2 linked regions of the Oharaeibacter diazotrophicus genome follow. The protein of the gene in region 1 binds, or shares a complex with, the protein of each later gene. Links are inferred from orthologs where the notes say so. Each region holds a gene or a part of one and is shown in the gene's direction. Other genes may lie near its edges.

Region 1 (3,189 bases):
GCAGCTGACCCGTCTCGTCGCCGAGGTCCGCGACGTGCTCGGCCGGCGGGCGCCGGTGCTGATCGATCAGGAGGGCGGCCGGGTCCAGCGCATGGGCGCGCCGCACTGGCGCCGGTATCCCTCCGCCGCGCGTCTCGCGGCCGCCGCCGACCTCGTCGCCGACCCCGCGCTGGTGCGCGACGTCGCGCGGCTGATGGCCGGCGACCTCGCCGCCGTCGGCATCGACGTCGACTGCGCCCCCTGCCTCGACCTCGCCTCGCCCGGCACCACCCCGGCGATCGGCGACCGCTCCTTCGGCGGCGATCCCGCCCGCGTCGCCGCCTGCGGCCGGGCCGTCGCCGACGGCCTTCTCGCCGGCGGCGTGCTGCCGGTGATCAAGCACCTGCCCGGCCACGGCCGCGCCCGCGTCGACAGCCACCATGAACTGCCCGTCGTCCACGCCCCGGCCGGCGACCTGCTCGCCCTCGACTTCGCCCCCTTCGTCGCGCTGTCCGACCTGCCGGCGGCGATGACGGCACATCTCGTCTACACCGCCATCGATCCGGCCCGGCCGGCGACCCAGTCGCCGGTGGTGATCGGCGAGGTGATCCGCGGCCTGATCGGCTTCGACGGCCTCCTGTTCTCCGACGATCTCTCGATGAATGCGCTCGAGGGCGATCTCGGCGAGCGGGCCCGCCGGGCGCTCGCCGCCGGCTGCGACGTGGCCTTGCACTGCAACGGCGACATCGCCGAAATGGAAGCGGTCGCCGCCGCGGCGCCGGTGCTCGCCGGTCGGTCGGCTGCGCGGGCCGAGGCGGCGCTCGCCCGCATCGGTACGCCCGACGACGCCGACCTCGACGCGATCGCCGCCCGCATGACGGCGGCGCTCGCCGCCCACGACGCGGCGGCCGGCATCTGAACCCGCGCCTCGTCGGCGCGGGCACGACATCGACCGATCGGAGGGCCACCCGCGTGGCGGACGCCGAGACCACCGAGACGCCGACCGCCCGGGCGGACGCCGACGACTGGTCGGCGCCGCCGCGCAGCGAAGCGGCGTCCGCGGCCGAACCGTCGCTGGTGGTCGACGTCGACGGCTTCGAGGGTCCGCTCGACCTCCTGCTGACGCTCGCCCGCAATCAGAAGGTCGACCTCTCGAAGATTTCGATCCTGGCGCTCGCCGAGCAGTACATCGCCTTCGTCGAAGAGGCCCGGCAGCTGCGCCTCGAACTCGCCGCCGACTACCTCGTGATGGCGGCCTGGCTCGCCTACCTGAAATCGCGGCTCCTGCTGCCGGCCACCGACGACGGCGGCGACGAGCCGAGTGCCGAGGAGCTCGCCGAGGCGCTCGCCTTCCGCCTGCGCAGGCTGGAGGCGATGCGCGAGGCCGCCGCCCGTCTGGTCGGCCGCGACCGCCTCGGCCGCGACGTCTTTCCCCGCGGCGCGCCGGAGCCGGTGGCGGTCGACCGCGTCAACGTCTGGCAGGCCGGGCTCTACGACCTGCTCGAGGCCTATGCCACGCAGCGCCAACGCCAGATCGTCGGCCGCGTCCACGTCCGCCGCCGCGCGGTCTGGGCGCTGGCCGATGCCCGCGAGATCCTGGAGCGGCTGGTCGGCCGGCTCGCCGACTGGATGCCGATCGAGACTTTCCTCGCCCCGTACATGCCGACCGCCGAACTGCGCCCGACGGTGCGCGCCTCGGCCTTCTCGGCGAGCCTCGAACTGGTCCGCGAGGGCAAGCTCGAGATCCGCCAGTCCGGCGCCTTCTCGCCGCTGTTCATCCGGACCGCACGGCCGGACGAGCGCGGGTCCGGCGAACCGCCGGCCGGGGAGGGCGCGTCGTGACCGCGCCCGCCGACGAGCCGGAACTGCCGGGCCTGCCGCCGGAAGAGGATCCGGCCGCCGTCGAGGCGCGGATGGCGGGCCTGCGCGTCGTCGAGGCGATGCTGTTCGCCGCGCCGATGCCGCTGTCGGAGGCCGACCTCGCCGCCCGCCTGCCGAAGGGGACGCCGGTGCGCGCGCTGCTCGCCGACCTCGAGAGCCTCTACGCCGGCCGCGGCGTCAACCTCGTCCGCGTCGCCGGGCTGTGGATGTTCCGCACCGCGCCGGATCTCGGCCATCTCCTGCGCGAGGAGGCGGTCGAGCAGCGCAAGCTGTCGCGCGCGGCCCTCGAGACGCTGGCGATCGTCGCCTACCACCAGCCGGTCACCCGCGCCGAGATCGAGGAGATCCGCGGCGTCGCCACCGCCAAGGGCACGCTCGACGTGCTGCTCGAGACCGGCTGGGTGAGGATGCGCGGCCGCCGACGCACGCCCGGCCGGCCGATCACCTGGGGCACCACGGAAGCCTTCCTGGTGCATTTCGGGCTGGAGAGCGTCGGCGACCTGCCCGGGCTCGAGGAACTGCGTGGGGCCGGGCTGCTCGAGGGCACGATTCCGCCGGGATTCTCGGTTCCGGTGCCGCGGTCGGCCGACGAGCTCTCGGACGACGAGGATCCGCTCGACGCGCCCGACCTTCTCGACTATGCGAGGAACGACGGCGAGGAGGGCTGACGCTCCGCCGCGGCGGCCCGCCGCTTGCTTCGACCCCCGCGGACGGGTAGATCGCCGCCCACGCGACACAGGAAGGATGGCCGGTTTGTCGGGTTTCGGACCTCGCCCGCATCGCAACCCCGTCGGGACCGCCGCCGTGCGGCGGATGCCGTGAGCACGGTCGGCACCACGGCCGAGCGGCCGCGCTGGGGCCGGCGCGGCACCGCCGCCGCCACCATCGCCGCCCGGCTCTCGATCGAGTCCGTCTTGCACGACTACGACGGTGTCGCCTCGCTGCGCGGCGTGACGCTGGAGGCCCGGCCCGGGGAGATCGTCTGCCTGCTCGGACATTCCGGTTGCGGCAAGTCGACCCTGTTGCGCCTCGTCGCCGGACTCGAGCGGCCGACCTCCGGGCGCATCGTGATCGGCGACCTCGAGGTCGCCGGTCCCGCGCGCTTCGTGCCGCCGGAGCGCCGCGGCGTCGGGCTGATGTTCCAGGACTATGCGCTGTTCCCGCACATGTCGATCCTGGCCAACGTGATGTTCGGCCTGACCTCGCTCGACGGTCCGGCCGCCGAGCGCGCCGCCCGGGCCGCGCTCGGCCGGGTCGGCCTCGAGGACTACGCAGAGGATTATCCGCACGCCCTCTCCGGCGGCGAGCAGCAGCGCGTGGCGCTGGCGC
Region 2 (4,295 bases), on another replicon or contig:
TGGTGAAGACGCTGTTCGCCCATCTCAAGGAGTGGGCCTACACCGACGACCCGGTCACCGCCCTGCGCAACATCTCCAAGCAGTTCGGCTACGCCCCGGCGACCTTCGACGCCACGCTGTCGGACCAGAAGCTGCTCGACGCCATCAACGCGGTCCGGGCCCGCGGCGCCGACGTCTTCGGCGTCAACTCGACGCCGACCTTCTTCGTCAACGGCGAGCGCGTGCGCGGCGCCATGAGCCCCGAGGAACTCGCCGCCAAGCTCGACCCGCTGCTGGCGGGCTGAGGCGGCGCGGCGCCGATCTCCTGTGGACGCCTTGACGGCCGGCTTCGCCGCCCCTTGCCGGGTGGCGGCGCCGGCCGTCATTGTCTCGTCCCGACCGCCATCGCCGCGCGGCCGGGCCGAAGCCCCGGACCCATGAAATTCGAGCGCCTCAGGATCGTCGGTTTCAAGACCTTCGTCGACCCGGTCGAGTTCGTGATCGAACCCGGCCTGACGGGCGTCGTGGGGCCGAACGGCTGCGGCAAGTCGAACCTCGTCGAGGCCCTGCGCTGGGTCATGGGCGAGAGCTCCTACAAGGCGATGCGCGCGTCCGGCATGGACGACGTCATCTTCTCCGGCTCCGGCCGGCGTCCGGCGCGCAATTCTGCCGAGGTCACGCTGGTACTCGGCAACGACGAGCGGCGCGGCCCGCCCGGCTTCGAGACCGCCGACAAGATCGAGGTGGTCCGCCGGATCGAGCGCGAGGCCGGCTCGGCCTACCGCATGAACGGCCGCGACGTCCGCGCCCGCGACGTCCAACTGCTGTTCGCCGACGCCTCCACCGGCGCCCGGTCGCCGGCGCTGGTGCGCCAGGGCCAGATCGGCGAGCTGATCGCCGCCAAGCCGACCCAGCGCCGCGCCATCCTGGAGGAGGCCGCCGGCATCTCCGGCCTCCACACCCGCCGACACGAGGCGGAACTGCGCCTGCGCGCCGCCGAGACCAATCTCACCCGCCTCGAGGACGTCGTCCGCGAGATCGACGGTCGTCTCGAAGCGCTGAAGCGTCAGGCCCGTCAGGCCGCGCGCTACCGCGGCCTCTCCGGCGAGATCCGCAAGATCGAGGCGGCCGCCGCCTGGATCCGCTTCGCCGACGTCGACGCCGCCGTCGCCGAGGCCGAGCGCCTGCTCGCCGCCACGGTCGACGGGCTCGGCGACGCGCAACTGGCCCAGGCGGAAGCCGCGCGCGAACAGGGCCTCGCCGCCCACCGCCTGCCAGGCCTGCGCGAGGCATCCGCCGAACGCGCCGCGGCGCTGCAGCGGCTGCGGCACGCCCTCGGCGAATCGGAGGCCGAGGAGCGCCGCGTCCGCGAACGTCTGGCCGACCTTTCCCGCCGCGCCGCCGAGGTGGTGCGCGACCGCGACCGCGAGGCGGCGCTGGTGGCCGAGAACGACGAGCGCCTCGCCGCCCTCGCCGAGGAGGCCGAGACCCTCGCCGCCGAGAGCGCGGAGGAGGCCGACCGGATCGCCGACGCCGAGGCGTGTTTCGCCGACGTCGCCGCCGCGGTCGCCGACGTCGAGGTCCGTCTCGCCGAGGCGACCGGCGCCCACGCCGAGGCCGGCGCCCGCCGCGCCGCGCTCGACCGCCGCCGCCGCGAGCTCGCCGAGCGCCGCGATCGCCTCGCCCGCGACCGCGCTGCCCTCGAGGCCGAGCGGGCGGCGATCGCCGAACGTCTCGCCGGCGACGCCGGCATCGCCGACGCCGAGGCCGACGCGGAGATCGCCGCCGAACGCCTCGCCGAGGCCGAGGACGCCGCCGCCGCCGCCGAGGCCGGACGCGCCGCCGCGGAAGCCGCCGAGCGCGCCGCCCGCGCACCGCTCGCCGAGGCCGAGCGCGAGGCGCAGCGGCTCGACACCGAGGCCCGCACCCTCGCGCGCGTGCTCAATATCGAGAACGGCAACCTGTTCCCTCCGCTGGTCGACGCCCTCGCCGTCGCCGCCGGCTTCGAGACCGCGCTCGGCGCCGCGCTCGGCGACGACCTTGAGGCCCCGCTCGACGGCCGCGCCCCCGCCCACTGGGGCGAGCCGGGGCCGGCCGACGGCGATCCGACGCTGCCCGACGGCGCCGAGCCGCTGTCGCGTCACGTCGGCGGTCCGGCGACGATCGCGCGCCGGCTGGCTCAGATCGGCGTCGTCGATCCCGCCGACGGCCCGCGTCTCGCCGCCGCGCTCCGGTCCGGACAGCGTCTCGTCAGCCGCGCCGGCGACCTCTGGCGCTGGGACGGCTACGTCGCCGCCGCCGGCGCGCCGACCCCCGCGGCGCAGCGGCTCGCCTCGCGCAACCGCCTCGCCGAACTCGACCGCCAGCGCGCCGCCGCCGCCGAGGTCGTCGCGGCCCGCCGTGCCGACCTCCAGAGGGCACAGACCGCCGTCCGCGCCGCCGTCGACGCCGAGCGAACCGCCCGCGAGGCGGTCAAGGCGTCCGGCCGTGCCCTCGCCGAGGCGCGCGACCGGCTGATGCGCGCCGAGCGCGCCATGGCCGAGTTCGTCGCCCGCCGCGACGCCCTCGCCGACCAGCTCGGCCGCCTCGCCGTCGACGTCGAGGAGGCGGCGGCCGCCGCCGAGGAGGCCGAAGAGGCCTTCGCGGATCTGCCGGACGGCGACACCCTCGCCGGCGCGGTCCAGGCGGCGCGGCTCGAACTCGCCGAACGCCGGGCCGGCCTCGCCGAGGCGCGCGCCGCCGTCGACGGTCTCGTCCGCGACCGCGAGCAGCGCGCCCGTCGCCGCGACGCCGTCGCCCGCGAGCGGGAGGGCTGGGCCGACCGCGTCCGCCGCGCCGAGGCCCGGCTCGACGAACTCGCCGGCCGTCTCGACGACGTCGAGACCGAGCGGGCCGATCTGGTCGACCGTCCCGACGAGATCGTCGCCGCCCGCCGCGGTCTGGTCGCGGCGATCGCCGCCGGCGAGACCTCCGCCCGCGAGGCCGCCGAGGCGCTCGCCGAGGGCGAACGCACCGCCGCCGCCGCCGACCGTCGCGCGGCGGAGGCGTTGGCCCGGCTATCCGAGATCCGCGAGGGCAGGGGGCGCGCCGAGGAGCGGCTCGCCGCCGCGCGGGCCCGGCGCGACGGCCTCGTCGAGGAGATCCGCGAACGCTTCGACGCCCCGGTCTTCGCGCTCCGCAAGCTCGCCGAACTCGCCGAGGACGCCCCGCGCCCGGACCTCGCCGGCCTCGACGCTCGCCTGGAGCGCTTGCGCCAGGAGCGCGACAAGCTCGGCGGCGTCAACCTGCAGGCCGAGGCGGAGGCCGCCGAAGTCGAGGCGCGCCTCGACGCCCTCGTCCACGAGCGCGAGGACCTGATCGAGGCGATCCGGCGGCTCAGGCAGGCCATCTCCGGTCTCAACAAGGAGGCGCGCGAGCGCCTGCTCGCGGCCTTCGATCTGGTCGACGGCCATTTCCGCCGGCTGTTCGCCCATCTCTTCGGCGGCGGCACCGCCGAACTCCAGCTGGTCGACGCCGACGATCCGCTCGAGGCCGGCCTCGAGATCCTCGCCCGGCCGCCGGGCAAGAAGCCGCAGACCATGACGCTGCTGTCCGGCGGGGAACAGGCGCTGACGGCGATGGCGCTGATCTTCGCCGTCTTCCTCACCAACCCCGCGCCGATCTGCGTGCTCGACGAGGTTGACGCCCCGCTCGACGACGCCAACGTCGAGCGCTACTGCGACCTGCTCGAGGAGATGGCGCGCGCCACCGACACCCGCTTCGTGGTGATCACCCACAACCCGATCACCATGGCGCGGATGAACCGGCTGTTCGGCGTCACCATGGCCGAACGCGGCGTCTCCCAGCTCGTCAGCGTCGACCTCGAGACCGCCGAGACCTTCCGCGAGGCGGTCTGATCCCCGGCGCGGCCCGGGGAACGGCAACGGACGGGCGGCATTGATACCATCGGCGGAGTGCACGCCTTTTAAATCGATATGGAGGAGGGCGAAGCGTCGCGCCGTCCCCACGACTCCCTTCCGGAGGGAAAAACGTCATGACTTTCAATGATCTATGTGCAAATCACGCGTTCTTGACACGTCCGGGGGCCGTGACTATGGTGCGCCCGACTTTCGGGGTGCCCCCGATCTCCGGGATTTCACGGCGTTTCGTGCTCGCCAGGCGGTACTCGTGATGAGCGCTGACGACGATCGGAAACGTGTGGTTTCCCAGGGAGAAGGGGCGCCGGAGGGGGCCCGGTCCGACCCTCGGCTCGCCGAGCTTCGCCAGAAGCTCGACGCCGAGAAGCGGAAGGAAGCCGAGCGCACCGCGCCGGCGCG

The links.
Region 2: the proteins of EDD54_RS04470 (region 1) and EDD54_RS16560 are in contact, whole or in part, in a crystal structure (PDB 3ZGX), measured with the Bacillus subtilis proteins. The link is inferred for Oharaeibacter diazotrophicus from one-to-one orthologs.

What each region holds. Positions count from the first base shown.
Region 1 is NZ_SNXY01000006.1:935,270-938,458, reverse strand. What follows is about bases 1-2,886. They hold EDD54_RS04470 (segregation and condensation protein A), read left to right. Parts: upstream 1-951; coding sequence 952-1,821; downstream 1,822-2,886. Other genes in these bases: EDD54_RS04460 (ABC transporter ATP-binding protein), read left to right, coding at 2,679-2,886; scpB (SMC-Scp complex subunit ScpB), read left to right, coding at 1,893-2,528; nagZ (beta-N-acetylhexosaminidase), read left to right, coding at 1-898. In the rest of the region: more of EDD54_RS04460, read left to right, coding at 2,887-3,189. UniProt on the Bacillus subtilis protein: Participates in chromosomal partition during cell division. May act via the formation of a condensin-like complex containing Smc and ScpB that pull DNA away from mid-cell into both cell halves.
Region 2 is NZ_SNXY01000009.1:325,374-329,668, reverse strand. What follows is about bases 84-4,075. They hold EDD54_RS16560 (chromosome segregation SMC family protein), read left to right. Parts: upstream 84-416; coding sequence 417-3,875; downstream 3,876-4,075. Other genes in these bases: EDD54_RS16565 (DsbA family protein), read left to right, coding at 84-284. Also shown: more of EDD54_RS16565, read left to right, coding at 1-83; EDD54_RS16555 (AtpZ/AtpI family protein), read left to right, coding at 4,150-4,295. UniProt on the Bacillus subtilis protein: Required for chromosome condensation and partitioning.